2 regions of the Thermanaerothrix solaris genome follow, and region 2 is predicted to be linked to the other one. Evidence: predicted binding sites of a transcription regulator. Region 2 holds the regulator's gene; the other holds the start of a gene.

Region 1 (8,466 bases), on a different contig from region 2:
TCCGTGGTGTAATCACGGATGTTGTGGATATGGACTTCGATTAAGCCGCGTTGAATGGCCCGTTTGAGAATACTTTCCTCGAGATAAGGTTGAATGAGAGTAGGAAAGAGGGTAAAAACATCAAACCGCATAACCTGATTTTATATCTAGCCCCGTAGAATGGGCAAGCCTAGGCGTGAACGAAGATCTATGTTTATTACCCGTTCAATGTACAATCCTTGACGTTAATTTTAGGGCAAGGTAAGATGAAAACATGTATTTGCGAGGAAGTCGTTTTAACCTCAATCGGCGGCGACGCCGTTCTAATCCGGTACGAGTCGTGGTTTTGATGATTTTGGTGGGAGCAGCGCTGTACTTTAATCAGTTTGTGGTTCCCCAAACCCCACCGCTTTTCGTACCTACTCCAACACCGACCCGTGCTCCTGAATCCTATGCCCAAGAGGCTGAACAACTGGTTAGCCAGGGCAAGTTTTTGCCTGCAATTCAACTCTATCGAGAGGCGCTTTTAGTAGACCCGCGTAATCCTGCCTACCATTTGGCACTGGCCCGTCTCTATATTTACACGAAAAACTACCAGCAGGCCCTCGAAACAGCAGGAAATGCCTTATTGCAGAATCCCAACAATGCTCAGGCGTTGGCTTTGCGCGGTTATGCTTTGGGGCTGATGGGTGATTATCTTCAAGCCGAGGCAGCACTCAATCAGGCGATTGAACTCGATCCGAATAACCCCGTTCCCTACGCTTACTTGGCAGAAGTGTTAGGGCTAAAGGTGCAAAACGGTGAGGGGGATTTAGTGACCTTAAACCGCGCCATAGACCTTTCGCGCAAGGCACAAAGTTTGGGGCCAGATTTACTCGAAACGCATCGGGCACGGGGATTGGTGCTGGAGTTGACCGCCAATTATGCCGATGCGGCGCGTGAATTTGAGGCAGCGATAGCCCAAAACAAGTATATTGCAGATTTGTACCTTGCGCTGGGGCGAAATTACCGCGCTATTCCCGATTATCCCAAAGCCATTCAAGCCTTTGGAAATGCTATTCCGTTGATGCCCACAGACCCCTTGCCTTATATGTACCTTTCGAAAACCTATTTGGCAACTGGTGAACTCACGCGAGCATTGCAGTATGCCGAACAGGCGCTGAGCCATGCCCCTACCGATCCCTATCTCTATGGCAACCTGGGGGTGATCTACTACCGCACCCGGGATTACGTGCGTGCAATTCAATATCTACGCATTGCCGTGCGTGGGGGCACCAGCGAGGATGGACAGGCTGTTCAGGGGCTGGCTTTGGATTATTATCCTATTTCGGAATATTATTACACCTACGGGTTGGCTTTAGCCCGTACGGGTGAATGTGAGGAAGCCGTGCAGATTGCTCGTGCCCTTTTACAGGGTGTGAGCAACGAAGATGTTGCTGTGAGCAACGCGCAAGAAATTATTAATATTTGTGGTGGTCAGGTGAGTGGAGCGGCTGCACCTTCGCCGTCTGCCACCCCGTGAAGGTGAAATAAGAATTATGGTGCTCAAAATAGAAGAAAAAAAGCCGCTATTTCGACGGCGGCGTCCCCAAGATAACCCCTACCGGGTAGTGGTTTTGGCTTTCCTGATCCTAGGAGGAATGTTGCTCTTGCGTGCTTATGATGCACGTGCGATTCAGCCCTTATTTATGCCAACACCCACTCCCACGCGTGCGGCTAATTCTTACGCTTTGGAAGCCGAAACGCAATTTTTAGCCGGTAACTTAGGTGCGGCGATTGAAGCCTATCAAAAGGCGGCCCAAATTGATCCTCAAAATGCGCGTTTGTATGCTGAACTGGCCCGCATCCAAACCTATTCATCCAGCCTGTTAACTACTGACGCCGAACGTAAAACGCGACTTCAAGAAGCCTTACAAAACATCAACAAGGCAGCAGAACTGAACCCGGATGATACCTTGGTTCATGCGATCCGTGCGTTTGTGCTGGATTGGAATGCCAACCCGGTGCTAGCAGGTGAGGAAGCGCCGCGACTACTGGTGGAAGCCGAGCAGGCTGCTCTACGCGCGCTGCAATTGGATAGCCAAAATGCGTTGGCGTTAGCCTATTACACTGAGGTGTTGGTGGATCAGCAAAAGTGGGGGCAGGCTGAAGAGTATATCCAGATTGCGTTGCAACGTGATCCATCTCTCATGGATGTGCATCGGGTGAGTGGATACGTACAGGAATCTTTGAGCAATTACGAAGGGGCAATCCAGGAGTATCTCCAAGCCATAAAGATTACCCCTAACTTCACCCCGTTATATATCGCCATTGGGGCCAATTTACGTCAGTTGAAGCGCTACGACGAGGCGCTTGAATACTTTGCGAAAGCCGTGGAAATTAACCAGCGCCTTGGAGTTAAGGATCCTATTCCTTATCTCTCGATTGCGAAAACCTATTCTCAAAAAGGGGAGTTCTTTGCGGCAGCGCTGAATGTGCGGGCGGCGTTGGAGATGATCCCGGACAATCCGGATGTATATGGCCAGTTGGGGATGGTTTATTTCAAGTCGCGTAATTACGAAAGCGCGATTCCAGCGCTGAAGTGCGCGGTGCGCGGGTGCTCAGCGGAAGAATCGTGTGAGGTGCGGCGCTGTAACCCTGAGACTGACCGTCCTATGGCAATTCAGGGGTTGCCACTGAGCGATAGCACTGTGGTGTATTACTACACTTATGGGGCAGCGCTGGCGGGAATGCATCGCCCTTCGAATAATTACTGTGCAGAGGCCATGCAAGTGTTGGCCGAGGTGCGACAGGCTTATGCGCAGGACGCGGTGGTCATGGGCATTGTTGAGCCGAGTGAACGCATTTGTGAGTCATTTGGTTACACCCGTCCTTAGAGAGCGCCATTAAGTATCAGAGTTTTATAAGAATCGCTTAAAACCTCTTGACTTCTGCTCTGAAGATGAGTATGATACAGGGCGGTTTAGCACTCTCGAGCCATGAGTGCTAAAATGTCGGATCAATCAACCCAATTCTCGAACGGGAGGTATCTATGAGTGTCAATCTCAAGCCGCTTGGTAGCCGTGTCGTTGTTGAACCGATCGAAGAAGAAGAAGTAACTGCTGGGGGTATTGTATTGCCCGAAACGGCAAAAGAGAAACCGCAGAAAGGCAAAGTACTCTCCGTTGGCCCGGGTGATCGGGATGAATCGGGCAAGCGCATTCCGTTGGATGTCAATGTTGGGGATACGGTGCTGTTTGCCAAATATGCGGGCACCGAAGTGAAGGTTGAGGGTAAGAAACTCCTCATCCTGCGCGAAAGCGATATTCTGGCCATTATCGAAACCAAATAATCTTACATGAAAGGAGCGTGCTATGGGAGCAAAGCAACTGGTTTTCTCGGATGATGCACGGCGTCGTCTGAAAGCAGGTATTGATATTCTGGCGAACGCAGTAGTAACTACGTTGGGCCCGAAAGGGCGTAATGTAGCCTTAGATCGCAAATTCGGTGCACCCACCATCACCCATGACGGTGTAACCGTGGCGAAGGAACTGGAACTGGAAGATCCCTTTGAGAATATGGGTGTACAACTGCTCAAGGAAGCGGCAACCAAGACCAACGATATTGCGGGTGATGGTACGACGACCTCCACATTACTGGCTCACTCAATCGTTACCGAAGGCTTAAAGGCTCTCGCCGCGGGTGTCAATCCGATGCTACTCAAGCGTGGGATTGAGGCTGCTACCAAAGCCGTCTCGGAGGAAATTAAGAAACAGGCCATTGCGATTAACTCGAAAGAGGATATTGCCAACGTAGCGACTATTTCAGCCCAGGACCGCACCATTGGCGAACTGATCGCTGAGGTCATGGACAAAGTCGGCAAGGATGGTGTCATCACGGTCGAAGAGTCCAAGGGCCTGGAGTTCGAAACCGAATACGTTGAAGGTATGCAGTTTGACCGCGGCTACATCTCGCCCTATTTCATCACCGATCCGGAGCACATGGAAGCGGTGGTGAATGAACCCTACATCCTCATCCATGATAAGAAGATCTCTGCCGCGGCGGATATCGTTCCGATCCTGGAGAAACTGGTTCAAATTGGCAAGCGCGATCTGGTCATCATCGCCGAGGATGTGGACGGCGAGGCACTGGCGACCCTGGTGCTCAACAAGCTCCGCGGTATGCTCAACGTGCTGGCCGTCAAGGCGCCTGGTTTCGGTGACCGCCGCAAGGCCATGTTGCAGGATATTGCCATCCTCACCGGTGCGACCGTGATCTCGGAAGAAACTGGCCGCAAGTTAGAGACTGCGACCATTGCCGATTTGGGCCGCGCCGAGAAGGTGGTGGCGGATAAAGACAATACCACCATTGTGGGCGGCAAGGGCGATGAGAAGATGATTAAAGCCCGCATTGAGCAGATCCGGGTTGAGATCGAGAAGACCACCAGCGACTATGATCGTGAGAAACTGCAAGAACGCTTGGCGAAACTCGCCGGTGGTGTAGCGATCATCCGCGTGGGTGCCGCGACTGAAACCGAGTTGAAAGAGAAGAAGCACCGCGTTGAGGATGCCCTCTCGGCAACCCGTGCCGCGGTTGAGGAAGGTATCGTGCCGGGTGGCGGTGTTGCTCTGATTAATGCCATCCCTGCGCTCGATAAGGTTAAGATGGAATACGAAGATGAACAGATGGGCGTCAACATCGTCCGCAAGGCGTTGGAGATGCCGCTGCGCAAGATCGTGGAAAACGCGGGCAAGGATGGCTCGGTGATCCTGGAGGGCGTCCGCCAGGCCCAGAAAGCGCAGAACAACAAGAATATCGGTTACGATGTGCTGCGCGAGGAGTACATTGATATGGTCAAGGGCGGTGTCATTGACCCGGCCAAAGTCACCCGTGGCGCGTTGGAGAATGCGGCTTCCATCGCGGGCATGATCCTGACGACCGAAGCGTTGATCACGGACGTGCCGGAGAAAGAGAAGCCCTCGACACCGCCGATGCCCGAATACTAAACCGTTTAGAATGGAACGATGGCCGTGGCGCACTCGCTGCCACGGCCATTTTATTTCACCGTTTGCGGGTATAATCAGGACGATGTTGCGCAGATTGGGTTATCTGTTGATTGTGCTCGGATTACTGGGCCTAAGCAGCTGCCAAAGCAGCCCCAACCAGGGTAGCGCTACACCAGTTGAGTTGTCACGTCCAGAGGCCACCTTGACCCCTGTTCCAACCCCAACGGTAACGCCTGAACCTCTGGCGTTGCGGGTCAACGGGGTAGGGATCACTCTCCGCGAGTTTAACGCTGAACGCCAGCGCTTACGAGCGGCTGCTGAGGCGTTAGGCCAGGTGCTCGATGCTTCGACCGAACGCGAAAAATTGGTCAACGAGTTTGTAAATGAATTACTCTTAGCACAGGCGGCGTATGCAAGTGGTTACCAGGATGATGAGGCCGTTCTCGAAACGAAAATCTCGGCTCTGAAAACTACGCTGGGGGGCGAGGTGGCCTGGCAGCAGTGGTTGACCGCTCATGGCTATTCGGAGGTGGATTATCGTCAGGCCCTGGCGCGTGCCCTGGCGGCGGCATGGCAACGAGATCAGATCATAGAGGCCGTGCCTCAGACCACCGAACAAGTTCACGTGCGTCAGATTCTGACCCGCGATCAGTCTACTGCGGAGGCTTATTATCGTCAATTGCAGGCTGGTGGCGATTTTGATACTCTGGCCTTCCAAATTGATCCGGTAACTGGAGGGGATCTGGGGTGGTTCCCACGCGGTTATATGACCCGACCCGAATTGGAAGCCGCCGTCTTCGCCCTTGAACCGGGACAATTTACCCCTGTGATTCAGACTGACCTGGGATTTCACATTCTTAAACTTATTGCCCGAGATCCTCAACGCCCATTGAGCGTTGATGCCCGACGCGTCCTCCAACATCAGGCCTTGCAGCAATGGTTAGACGAACGGCGTCAGACGGCAGAGATTGAAATCTGGGTGCCATAATTTCAAGAGATTGGGGAATGGCTGTGTTGCCTGAACAATCACCGCGGGATCCAGACCTTTTATGGAATGTGCTAACCTTACTGGTGTGGTTGGGTATTTTCGGTGTGATCCTTTTTGTTGGTTTGATTTATATTAATCCCCATTCGCCGCTTAACCCGTTTCCACCTCGTCCTGTACCCACCTTGTTAGTGCTTCCTACGCAAGAAGTGTCTCTAGAATCCACCTCGAATTTAACCGAGACACCTGCAGCGACATTAGTACCTACCGCGGTTCCAACTTTTACCCCTACACCCCAGCCGACTCTTGTCGAGGGTACCCCATTGCCTGAAGTAGCCTCTACGGCGACGCCAACACCATCATATGGTTATGCCTTTGCGGTGCAAAATCAACCGAATGTAATTGCGGCTTCGCTTTATCACCCTGAGCGCACTTGTGATTGGATGGGTGTGGCTGGGCGCGTTTTTGATCTTCAAGGCCGCCCAGCAGTGGGTATACGGGTTTGGCTGCGAGGTTATCTAGGGGGTAAGATGGTCAATTTGTTCAGTCTGACCGGAACGGCAAGTCTTTATGGTCCTTCGGGTTACGAGTTTACGTTAGCCGATGCACCTATAGCCTCGCGAGGGGCGCTGGCAATTCAATTGTTAGATCAGGCGGATTTGCCCCTTTCACCCCAAATTACATTTGATACGTATGATGATTGCGAAAAGAATTTGATCTTAATTGACTTTAAACAGGTGCGTTAAAACTTTCCAGGAAAATGTCTTCATCATTGGCGATTAGCCCCTCTGAAAGCGAACTGCTTGGCAGAGCCATGACACCCCCGGGTGCGAAATAAGAAAAATCGAATTGCACTGGCTCGCCTGCGTCCTTGCCCGGAATCGGCATCAGGCGAGCAGTGAGCGGTTTGCGAAGGCGGGCTGACAGAAAAGCCAGATCAGCAAGTAGAGCAGTGAGTTGAGCCACAGAGGTGTTGCCCGGCAGAGGGACGGTATCCAGGCCGGTGCCGCAAACTGCCGAGAACAGAAGAAGGTCTTTTATCGTAAGTGTACCTTCGAGGGCGCGCTGGGCCAGCGTGGTATCTTCCAGTACCGGGAGCATGAGCCCGTTGAACCCACTTCGCAGCCAGCGTCCTCGGCTCAGGGTTTCGGCGAGGAGCGCGGCGGCACTCAACGAGCCAATGCTTCCCAAACGCGAAGCGCCTATGTGTTCCAAGGCAGCGCCAATGGAGCAGGAGGGGGAGGGAAAGGGCGCGGGTGAGAAGTCGTACCCCGCAAAAGTAGCCTGTGTGTCAAGCACGGGGGTTATCTGGGTTGTAAGGTTCGTGGCAAAGGCCTCAAAACGTTCTAGAAGTACCCGCCGTTTTTCATTCCAAGTGAGGGGTTGAGAGACAATTTCTAAGACCACATCTGCGCTTTCGATGGCCAACGCTAGAGCGGGAGAATGACCTGCCGCATGATAGGCAGCCGGAAAGAAGGGCGTTCCCGAGGGGACATTTGCCAGAGCGGCGAAACGAAGATTGGTGAAACCGTCAGGGGTTAATGTAGCAGCCTGGCGGATGATTTCACCGCAGGCACGCAATGCTTTAAGAGACACACCCAAATTGGGGTCTGCGATTTGGGCTGCCACGAAGGTGTGAAGGAATTGATCAAGTACCGGAATGACCAGAGCATATGAAATGGGGTGCGTGAGCAGTGCCGGGCCAATGCCAAGATAATCGAATCCCTGATCTATGGCTTCTTTTTCCAATTCTTTGATCTGGTGAATGGCCTGTTGGGTGTGGGTGAGGTCAAGCCAGAGCGGGAAAGGGGTCGTGGCGATGCGGCAGGTTTGGACTTCAATGCCGGCTTCTTGCAACCGTTGTTTGAGGCTTTGGCTCAGGTGTCCTAGATGGCGTATTGTCGAAACGGGTTCTTGTAAGTTAGGGTCAAAAAAGCAGGTGATCGCACGAACCTTCATGATGTTTGCCTCTGACGAACGACTTCGAAAAGCAATATGGCCGCGGCTATCGCTGCGTTTAAAGATTCGCTCTGGCCCGGCATGGGAATAGTTAGCCGGGTGTCTGCGTAGTGGTGTGCCTCAGGGCTGGGGCCTTCGGCTTCGCTACCGATAACCAGGAGTAAGGGCTGGCGCAGGTCATAATCCCAGTAAGGGATACCTCCTTGCGCTTCAGCCAGTAAAACGCGTGCGGGTTGAGGAGTGCGTTGCTTGGCCAGCGCTTCGATTTCAGGCCATTTTAACTCATGAATGGGGAGATAAAAATGGGCTCCCATGGCTGCGCGTACCACTTTGGGTGCGAACAAATCTGTGGTCCCTGGAATGGTGATGACCACGTCTACCTTGGCAGCCCAGGCGGTGCGAAGCAAGGTACCAGCGTTACCAGGATCTTTTATCCCGTCTAAAACCAGTCCAAAATCCCAATGGGTGGGAAAGGTGAGGTAGTGAATGGGGAGCACGCACAAGATGCCTTGAGGGGTTTCGGTATCCGCAAGGCTTGCCATTAGCTCTGGGCTCACC
Region 2 (8,466 bases):
CTCTTATTGGCCCCACTGGTTGGCCTTCGACCTCATAAACATCATAGGTAACCGCTTGCTCCATGGCTACCCCGCCCTGCGTTGTGAAACGCGATAGCACTTCGGCAACCGCTTCAGCCAGTTCCTCATCTACCGTTAAAGAAACCTCCAACCAGCGTGGCTCAGCCACCTAGAACCTCCTTGAGTAAATCAAGGAAAGACTTCTCCTGCGGGCGGGGTTCTGTACCCATGGTTTTGGCCAATTTCTCAAACAACTCCCGCTGCTCTGCGGTCAGACGGGCGGGAATTTCCACGTTAACGATCACCAACTGGTCGCCCCGACCATTCCCGCGTAAGTGGGGCACGCCTTTGCCTTTGAGACGGAAGATTTTACCAGGTTGAGTTCCCGGTGGAATGGTCAGTTTGGCTTTTCCATCTACGGTTGGCACCTCAATTTCGGCCCCCAACACCGCCTGGGGAATGTTGATATTAAGATCGAGCAAGATGTCATCATCCTTGCGCCGGAAGTACTTGTGCTCCTTAACGCGAATTTCAATATAAAGGTTTCCATTAGGACCACCGTAGACTCCTGGTTGTCCTTCACCTGCCAGTCGGATTTGGGTGCCGTTATCTACACCCGCAGGAATGCGCACCGTCTTGCGCACTGTGCGCCGTTCTAGACCGCGTCCACGGCACTGATGGCAAGGCGTTTGAATGACCTCACCACTGCCGTTGCAGGTTGGGCAGGTGATAACCTGCACCAGTGACCCTAAGAAGGTCTGGCGAGTTTGGCGCACTTCTCCGCGTCCCCCACAAGTCGGGCACCGCGTGGGTGAAGTACCCGGTTCTGCACCGCTTCCATGACACACGCTACACGTCTCATCGCGGGTAATTTCGATCTCTTTCTCGGTACCGAAAATAGCTTCCTCAAACTCAAGCCAAAGGGTGGTATGCAAATCGGCGCCACGACGAGGGGTACGGCGCTGGCGTCGCGTACTTCCACCCATGCCAAACCCGAAGAATTCCTCAAAGAGATCGGCAAAATCAATGGTGGTGAAATCGGGCATTCCGCCCATTCCACTTACCCCAGCATGACCGTAACGGTCATACGCCGCCCGCTTTTCGGGATCTGAGAGCACGCTGTATGCCTCGTTGATTTCCTTAAAAACATTTTCCGCATCCGGCGACTTATTGACATCTGGATGGTATTTCCGCGCCAGACTGCGGAACGCGGCCTTAATTTCATCCAGCGTTGCGTCGCGGCTTACCCCTAATACCTCGTAATAGTCACGTGGTGTCATGGTTTCTTATTCTCGCCTGCACAAAAAATCCCGGCTCCGAGCAAAGCGGAGGATTTTATCCACATTGCATCACATCAGCGAAAAGATTACTCTTTTTCCTTGAACTCCCCATCCACAACTTCGCCATCACTTGCCGATGAGGTAGAGGTCGAGGCGCCACCTGCTGCCGTTTCCTGCGCTGATTGATACATGGCACCACCAACCCACTGGATAACCTGACTAAGCGCATCATTGGCCTGGCGAATGGCCGAAATGTCTTGGCCCTGCATCATTTCACGCAGATGATTCATCGCTTTCTCAACTTGCTGCTTATCCTCATCCGAAATGCGCCCACTATGTTCCCGGAGCAACTTCTCGGCTGCATAGATCATGTTATCTGCCTGGTTACGTACTTCGGCCAGTTCCTTGCGACGGCGGTCAGCCTCTGCATTGGCTTCAGCCTCTTTGCGCATGCGCTCAATTTCCTCTTCCGTCAGCCCCGATGAGGCCTGAATAGTAATATGCTGACTGCGTCCTGTCGCCTTATCCCGAGCCGTAACGGTCAGAATACCATTGGCATCAATATCAAAACGCACTTCGATTTGGGGCACGCCCCGCGGAGCTGGTGGAATGCCATCTAGGATGAACCGCCCCAGGGATTTGTTATCAGCCGCCATGGGACGTTCACCTTGAACCACGTGAATCTCAACCTGGGTTTGGTTATCCGTGGCCGTGGTGAAAATCTGACTCTTGCTGGTGGGAATGGCTGAGTTGCGCTCCACAATTGGAGTCGCCACTCCGCCCAATGTCTCCACCGAGAGCGTCAGCGGGGTTACATCCACCAACACAACATCACGTACCTCACCACCGAGCACTGCTGCCTGAATAGCCGCACCAATCGCGACCACTTCATCGGGATTGACACCTTTATGTGGTTCTTTACCAAAGAGGCGACGTACAGCTTCCTGCACCGCCGGCATGCGGGTCATCCCCCCTACCAGCACTACCTCATTCACATCCGAGGGTTGAAGACCAGCATCACTTAATGCCCGCTTGACCGGTTCAATCGTCCGTTCTATCAAATCAGCGGTTAATTGCTCCAATTTTGCACGGGTGATGGTCTTTACCAAATGCTTTGGTCCGGTGGCATCGGCCGTAATGTAGGGCAAATTGATCTCGGTTTGTAACATGGTGGAGAGTTCAATCTTTGCTTTCTCAGCCGCTTCTTTGAGGCGTTGTAAAGCCTGGCGATCTTGCCGCAGATCAACCCCGGTTTCTTTCCTGAATTCCTCAATGAGATAATCCATCAGGCGTTGATCAAAATCATCTCCTCCCAGGAAGGTATCCCCGCTGGTGGATTTAACCTGAAACACGCCCTCACCAACATCGAGGATCGAGATATCAAAGGTACCACCGCCCAGGTCATAAACGGCAATGACCTCATTTTTCTTTTTATCCAGCCCATAAGCCAAGGATGATGCAGTTGGTTCGTTGATAATGCGCAAGACCTCCAAACCGGCGATCTTACCAGCATCTTTGGTCGCATTGCGCTGGGCATCATTGAAATAGGCCGGCACAGTGATCACCGCCTGGGTTACGGGTTCACCCAGGTAAGCCTCGGCATCAGCCTTAAGTTTGGCCAGGATCATGGCCGAAATTTCAGGTGGAGAATACTCCCGTCCATCCAGGACGACGCGCGCATCCCCATTAGGGGCTTTCGTGACCTTGTAAGGTACGCGGCTGATCGTGCGTTGCACTTCGGGGTCGTCAAATTTACGCCCCATCAAACGCTTGATCGAGAAAATGGTGTTTTCCGGATTCACAATAGCCTGGTTGCGTGCTGCACGTCCCACCAGGCGTTCATGGTTTTTATTGACGGCTACCACCGAGGGAACCAAACGTTCTCCCTCCGCCGAAGGGATAACGACTGGCTCCCCGCCGATCATCACCGCCACCACAGAATTGGTCGTGCCGAGGTCAATGCCTACGATTTTACCCATATCAGAATTCCTCCTAGCGTGCAACTCTCACCAGCGCCGGTCGGAGCACGCGATCGCCGATGGTATATCCTTGTTGAACCACTTCAATGATCTGGCCGCTTTCGTGTTCGGGGCTTTCGTCATGCGAAATGGCCTCATGTAAATTCGGGTCAAACATTGCCCCTTCTGCAGGAATGCGCTTGACCCCTTCGGCCTCTAAAATGGCCATCAATTTTTTGTAAATCAATTCGATGCCCTCCAGCCACTGTGGATCAACGTTTGTCGGGCGATTTTTAAGCGCTCGTTCCAGGTCATCCACAATGACCAGATACTTTTTAAGAATATTCGCCGCAATGGTCTCAGCCAGTTGGCTCTGCTCGCGCTCAATGCGCTTTTTATAATTAATGAAATCCGCTCGTTCGCGCTGCCAGCCCTCAAAATAGGCTTTCTCTGACTGTTGAGCGCGTTCAAGCTCCTGTTTCAAGGCTTCGTATTCGCTTAATGGAATGGTGGTCATTGGTTCACTGGTCGCTTCGGTTGTTCCTTCCTGAAGTTGTTCAATGGCTGAAGCCGTCTCCTCAGTCGTTTCTGCCGGCGTAGAAGCCATGGCATCTGAGGACACAGCTTGCGGTTCAGCAGCAGCCTGCGTTTCTTCTGCACTTATTGGGACTGCTTTGGACTCACGCTCATCTTTATTCATGGCTCACCTCGCCCTCCGGTTTTATCGCCGAATCATCCATCAATGTTTCAGTTACCAAATCGCTCAGTAAGTTGGACATAAAACGGACCACGGATATCGCCCGGCCGTAGGACATCCGCATCGGGCCTAAGACCCCCAGCGTGCCAACAGCCACCCCAGGTGCGCCGTAACTGCCTAACACGATGGAACACTGCCGTAACTCTTCCCAGGTTCCTTCACCACCGATAAGCACTTGAATTCCACCTGGTGTGTGGGTCAAGACGGTGCGAGCCAAAAGGTCTTGAAGTAGAGTGGGTTCCTCCAACAACTTGAGCGCTCGACGGGCTTCATCGGAGGCAGTAAATTCGGGTTCGGAGAGTACATTGGTAAGACCGTCCAGATACACCTCCCCGGCCACTACCGAATCTACCTGCTCCATTTCCTCCAAAACCCACTCAACCACATCCGCCTCTAAACCCTCGACCAACGAACGCAGAGTGCGGATTTGCTCCGCATCTTTCCCTTGATAAAGGGTTGTAATATGGTGAGCGGCTTGGGAGAGTTGATCTTGCCCCACCGGTTCACTTAGAATCAAGATGCGTTGATGAATTTCTCCACCCACCATGACCAGCACCATCAACACCTGGCGGCCACGGGTGGCGATCAGTTCCAGATGCTTTAGACGTGCTTTCTCGGGATGCGGTGCGGTCACCAATGAAGCAGCCCGCGATTGATGCGCTAAAATCGAGGCCGCCAAACGCATCCACTGCTCCACATCGTAGCGCATCTGGTAGAATTGATGACTGATCATGCGCCGGGTCGAGTCGGGCAACTCGGTAGCCTGTATCAAGCGGCTCACAAAATAGCGGTATCCTTCTTCAGTGGGCACGCGCCCTGCCGAAGTGTGAGGTTGACGTAGATAGCCCCGCTCGGTAAGTACGGCCAACTCATTACGCACCGTAGCCGATGACATATCCAGTTTATAGCGTGCCACCAAATGCTGAGAGGCCACCGGCGTTGCGGTGCGAATATATTCGTGAATTACTAAGGTCAGAATAAACTTCTGACGTTCGGTAAGGTCATTCATCGCTTCACTCACCTATAATTAGCACTCTCGAAGTGAGAGTGCTAAAAACATTTCGAGTTTCATCATACCATGCTTAAAGGAAAAACGTCAAGTCGAATGCAAGATTCTTACAAAACGCTAATATTTCGCCAAACCTTCAATCGTCTTGCTGCCATTTCTACCGCCTTTTAGGCTATAATCCTGCCTGACCCATGAGCACATCATCCCTATTTGTTTTGGGAATCACACTGATTGCCGGGGGGCTCCTGATCTCCGGACGCCTGCGTCCTGACCTGATTGCCCTACTAATCATGGTTGTTTTGGGATTAAGTGGAACGGTTGCGCCCCGCGATGTTTTTTCCGGCTTCAGTTCCTCTGCCGTCATCACCATTTTGGGAATTTCGATCATTTCCACTGGGTTACAGCAAACTGGCGTCACCTTGCGCCTGGGTCATCTTATGCGACGCCTAGGGCACCGGTCTGAAGCCGGTCTTGTACTTACCGTAACCCTGGTGTCTGCTGCCCTTTCTCTCTTTATGAATAACATCGCTGCAGTCGGTGTACTTCTTCCTGCGGTGATGAGTGTGGCTCGTCAATCCAATACCCCCCCATCAAAACTGCTTATGCCGCTGGCATACGGCACCATTTTGGGAGGAATGGCTACGCTGTTGACCACATCGAACATCATTGCCAGCGGTGCTCTACGCGAGGCCGGTTTGCAGCCCTTTGGTCTGCTGGACTTTCTCCCGGTCGGTATACCTATCGTTGCGATTGGCAGTTTATATATTACTTTCGTAGGTCGCCATTGGCTACCCCGTGAAAGCCCCGGGTTGGCATCACGCACCATCACCCAACTGAGCGCAGAACTCGCCAACCTTTATCATCTGCATGATCACCTTGAAACCCTAGAAATCCTGCCTCATTCCCCCCTCGCGCATCGCTCGATTGCAGAGAGCGATTTTGCCAACCGCCTTGGGCTGATTATTGTGGGTGTCTTATCCAATGGCGCCTTAAAGCCCGCCCCACCCAAATCGTATATCCTTTCCCCCGGCGATCATCTCTTAGTCAAGGGGCATTGTGATCCCGCCACTTTAGAAATGTTAGGGCTGAACCCTGCCTCGTCCCCTACCCCTGCTTCCATGTTAATCAGCGAGAGTGTGCGATTGGCAGAAGTCGTGATCAGTCCGCATTCGACACTGATTGGACGCACCCTAAAATCCACCCACTTCCGCGAGAAATATAACTTAAACGTCATCAGCATCTGGCGTGAGGGTCACCCTCTGCATGCCGACTTAGGTAATATTCCCCTGCAAGTTGGCGATGCCCTGCTCGTGCAGGGCTCGGCCGCCCGCATCCGCATGCTGCGTGAAGATTCGGACCTAATCTTACTTGAAGAAGATCCGGACGCGGTGCTTATACCCCATAAATACCCTTTGGCCTTTTGGATCACCCTCTTAACACTGGGCATTGCGGCTCTAGGTATTCTGCCGGTAGCAGAAGTGGTTCTGGCGGGCGCTGTCCTGCTGTTGCTTACCCGTTGTCTCAGCATGGATGACGCATATCGCAATATTGAATGGAAGGCCATCTTCGTCATCGCCGGGATGTGGCCGCTCAGCATTGCTATTCGCACTTCTGGGCTATCTGACTTTGTAGCCCTGAAAATGATTGATCTGGTTGGTCAAGGTTCCTCCACGCTTATTGTGCTCACCCTCATTCTGCTCGCCCTTGGGTTTACCCAATTACTGGGAGGACAGGTGGCCGCGTTGGTTTTGGCGCCGCTCGCCCTTTCTTCCGCCACCCAAACCGGCTTGGACGCCCGTGGCCTAATGATGGCTGTAGCCTTGGGTTGTTCCCTAGCCTTCCCAACCCCCTTTGGTCATCCGGTCAACATTATGGTCATGAGTTCGGGCGGTTATACTCTAAAAGACTTTGTTAAGGTAGGAACACCTTTAACCATCCTTACAATTATCACTATTCTGGTGGGATTGAAACTCTTCTGGGGAGTATAACTTTAGCATGAATCCAAAACCCTTCGCCTTTGAGGTTACCGCCCGTCAGGGGCGCGCCCGCGCTGGGATAATTCATACCCCGCATGGGATAATTCCGACCCCTATCTTTGCGCCGGTTGGCACCCAGGCCACCGTCAAAGCCGTTACCCCGGCTCAACTAGAGGAACTTGGAGTATCCCTAGTGCTCTCAAACACCTATCACCTTTATCTCCGCCCCGGTGCTGAATTAATCGCCGAGTTGGGTGGTCTGCACCGGTTTATGCATTGGCCTCATCCCATCTTGACCGATTCGGGAGGGTTTCAGGTCTTTTCTTTAAGTGAAACCCGCCAGGTAGACGATGATGGGGTCACTTTTCGCAGCCACATTGATGGTTCACGCCATCGCCTGACCCCCGAACTGGCCATTGAGGTTCAAGAGAAACTTGGGGCCGATATTATCATGGCTTTTGACGAATGTGCACCGCCCTATGATCGTGCCTACAACGAGCGCGCTCTCGAAAGAACGCACCGCTGGGCGGTCCGTTGCCTAGAAGCCCATACTCGCACCGACCAGGCGCTCTTCGGGATTGTCCAGGGCGGCGTTTTCCTGGATTTACGTGAGAAATCAGCGCAGTTTTTGGTAAGCCTGGATTTTCCCGGTTATGCCATTGGTGGGCTCTCGGTCGGCGAAACCAAGGGTGAGATGCATGCTGTCCTCGAACTGGTGGACGGCATCCTCCCCGAGGATAAACCACGCTACCTGATGGGAGTGGGCACACCACAGGATATTGTCAACGGCATCTTACGTGGGGTAGATGTGTTTGATTGTGTCCTGCCCACCCGCCTCGCCCGCCACCATGCTGCCATGACTCGCAACGGGCGGCTAAATATGATGAACGCCGTTTACGCTCGAGATCCATCCCCCATTGATCCTCAATGTTCCTGCTACACTTGCCGTAATTTCTCACGCGCCTATATCCGCCATCTTATTGTGGCGCGCGAAATGTTAGCCGCCACCTTGCTTTCAATTCACAATATATCCACCCTGATCCAGTTGGTAAACGAAGCCCGTGATGCTATCTTGACCGGAACATTTGACCAGTTCGCCGCAGCATTTTTTGCTTTGCAAAATCAATCCAACGTTTGAGGTATGGTTCATGACTATCACCCAGGCTTTCATTTTAGGCATTGTCCAAGGGGTTACCGAGTTTCTCCCTATTTCCAGTTCAGCCCATCTTGTAATCACTCCTTTCCTTTTAGGTTGGCAATTACCCGCAGACCAGGTCTTTCCCTTCGATGTCCTGGTACAAATTGGCACTCTGCTCGCCGTGATCCTTTATTACCGCGTCGAATTGTGGCGCATCCTCACAATCTGGCTAAAAGATCTGCTCGCACGTGATCCCTTTGCCCATCTCGAATCACGGTTAGGTTGGCTGCTCTTGCTATCCACAATACCTGCCGGTTTGGGGGGGATTTGGCTTAAAGATACCGTTGA

Evidence for each region. The regulator HrcA, encoded in region 2, represses chaperone genes, less so after heat shock. The targets are predictions, from matches to a motif close to TTTAGCACTCTCNNNNNGAGAGTGCTAAA.
Region 1: groES (co-chaperone GroES) is a predicted target of HrcA. The motif match lies at 2,941-2,969, and genes of this name have one in related genera.

The regions. Positions count from the first base shown of each region.
Region 1 covers NZ_JAUHMF010000002.1:1,165,735-1,174,200, forward strand. The annotation lists gene trmD (tRNA (guanosine(37)-N1)-methyltransferase TrmD) at 1-131, opposite strand, end outside; gene QYE77_RS13615 (tetratricopeptide repeat protein) at 254-1,501, shown strand; gene QYE77_RS13620 (tetratricopeptide repeat protein) at 1,518-2,855, shown strand; gene groES (co-chaperone GroES) at 3,011-3,310, shown strand; gene groL (chaperonin GroEL) at 3,333-4,964, shown strand; gene QYE77_RS13635 (peptidylprolyl isomerase) at 5,047-5,952, shown strand; gene QYE77_RS13640 (hypothetical protein) at 5,970-6,695, shown strand; gene QYE77_RS13645 (DUF711 family protein) at 6,679-7,908, opposite strand; gene QYE77_RS13650 (TrmH family RNA methyltransferase) at 7,905-8,466, opposite strand, start outside.
Region 2 covers NZ_JAUHMF010000001.1:842,054-850,519, forward strand. The annotation lists gene prmA (50S ribosomal protein L11 methyltransferase) at 1-169, opposite strand, end outside; gene dnaJ (molecular chaperone DnaJ) at 162-1,280, opposite strand; gene dnaK (molecular chaperone DnaK) at 1,367-3,259, opposite strand; gene QYE77_RS03825 (nucleotide exchange factor GrpE) at 3,273-3,938, opposite strand; gene hrcA (heat-inducible transcriptional repressor HrcA) at 3,931-5,004, opposite strand; gene QYE77_RS03835 (SLC13 family permease) at 5,196-6,992, shown strand; gene tgt (tRNA guanosine(34) transglycosylase Tgt) at 7,000-8,118, shown strand; gene uppP (undecaprenyl-diphosphatase UppP) at 8,129-8,466, shown strand, end outside.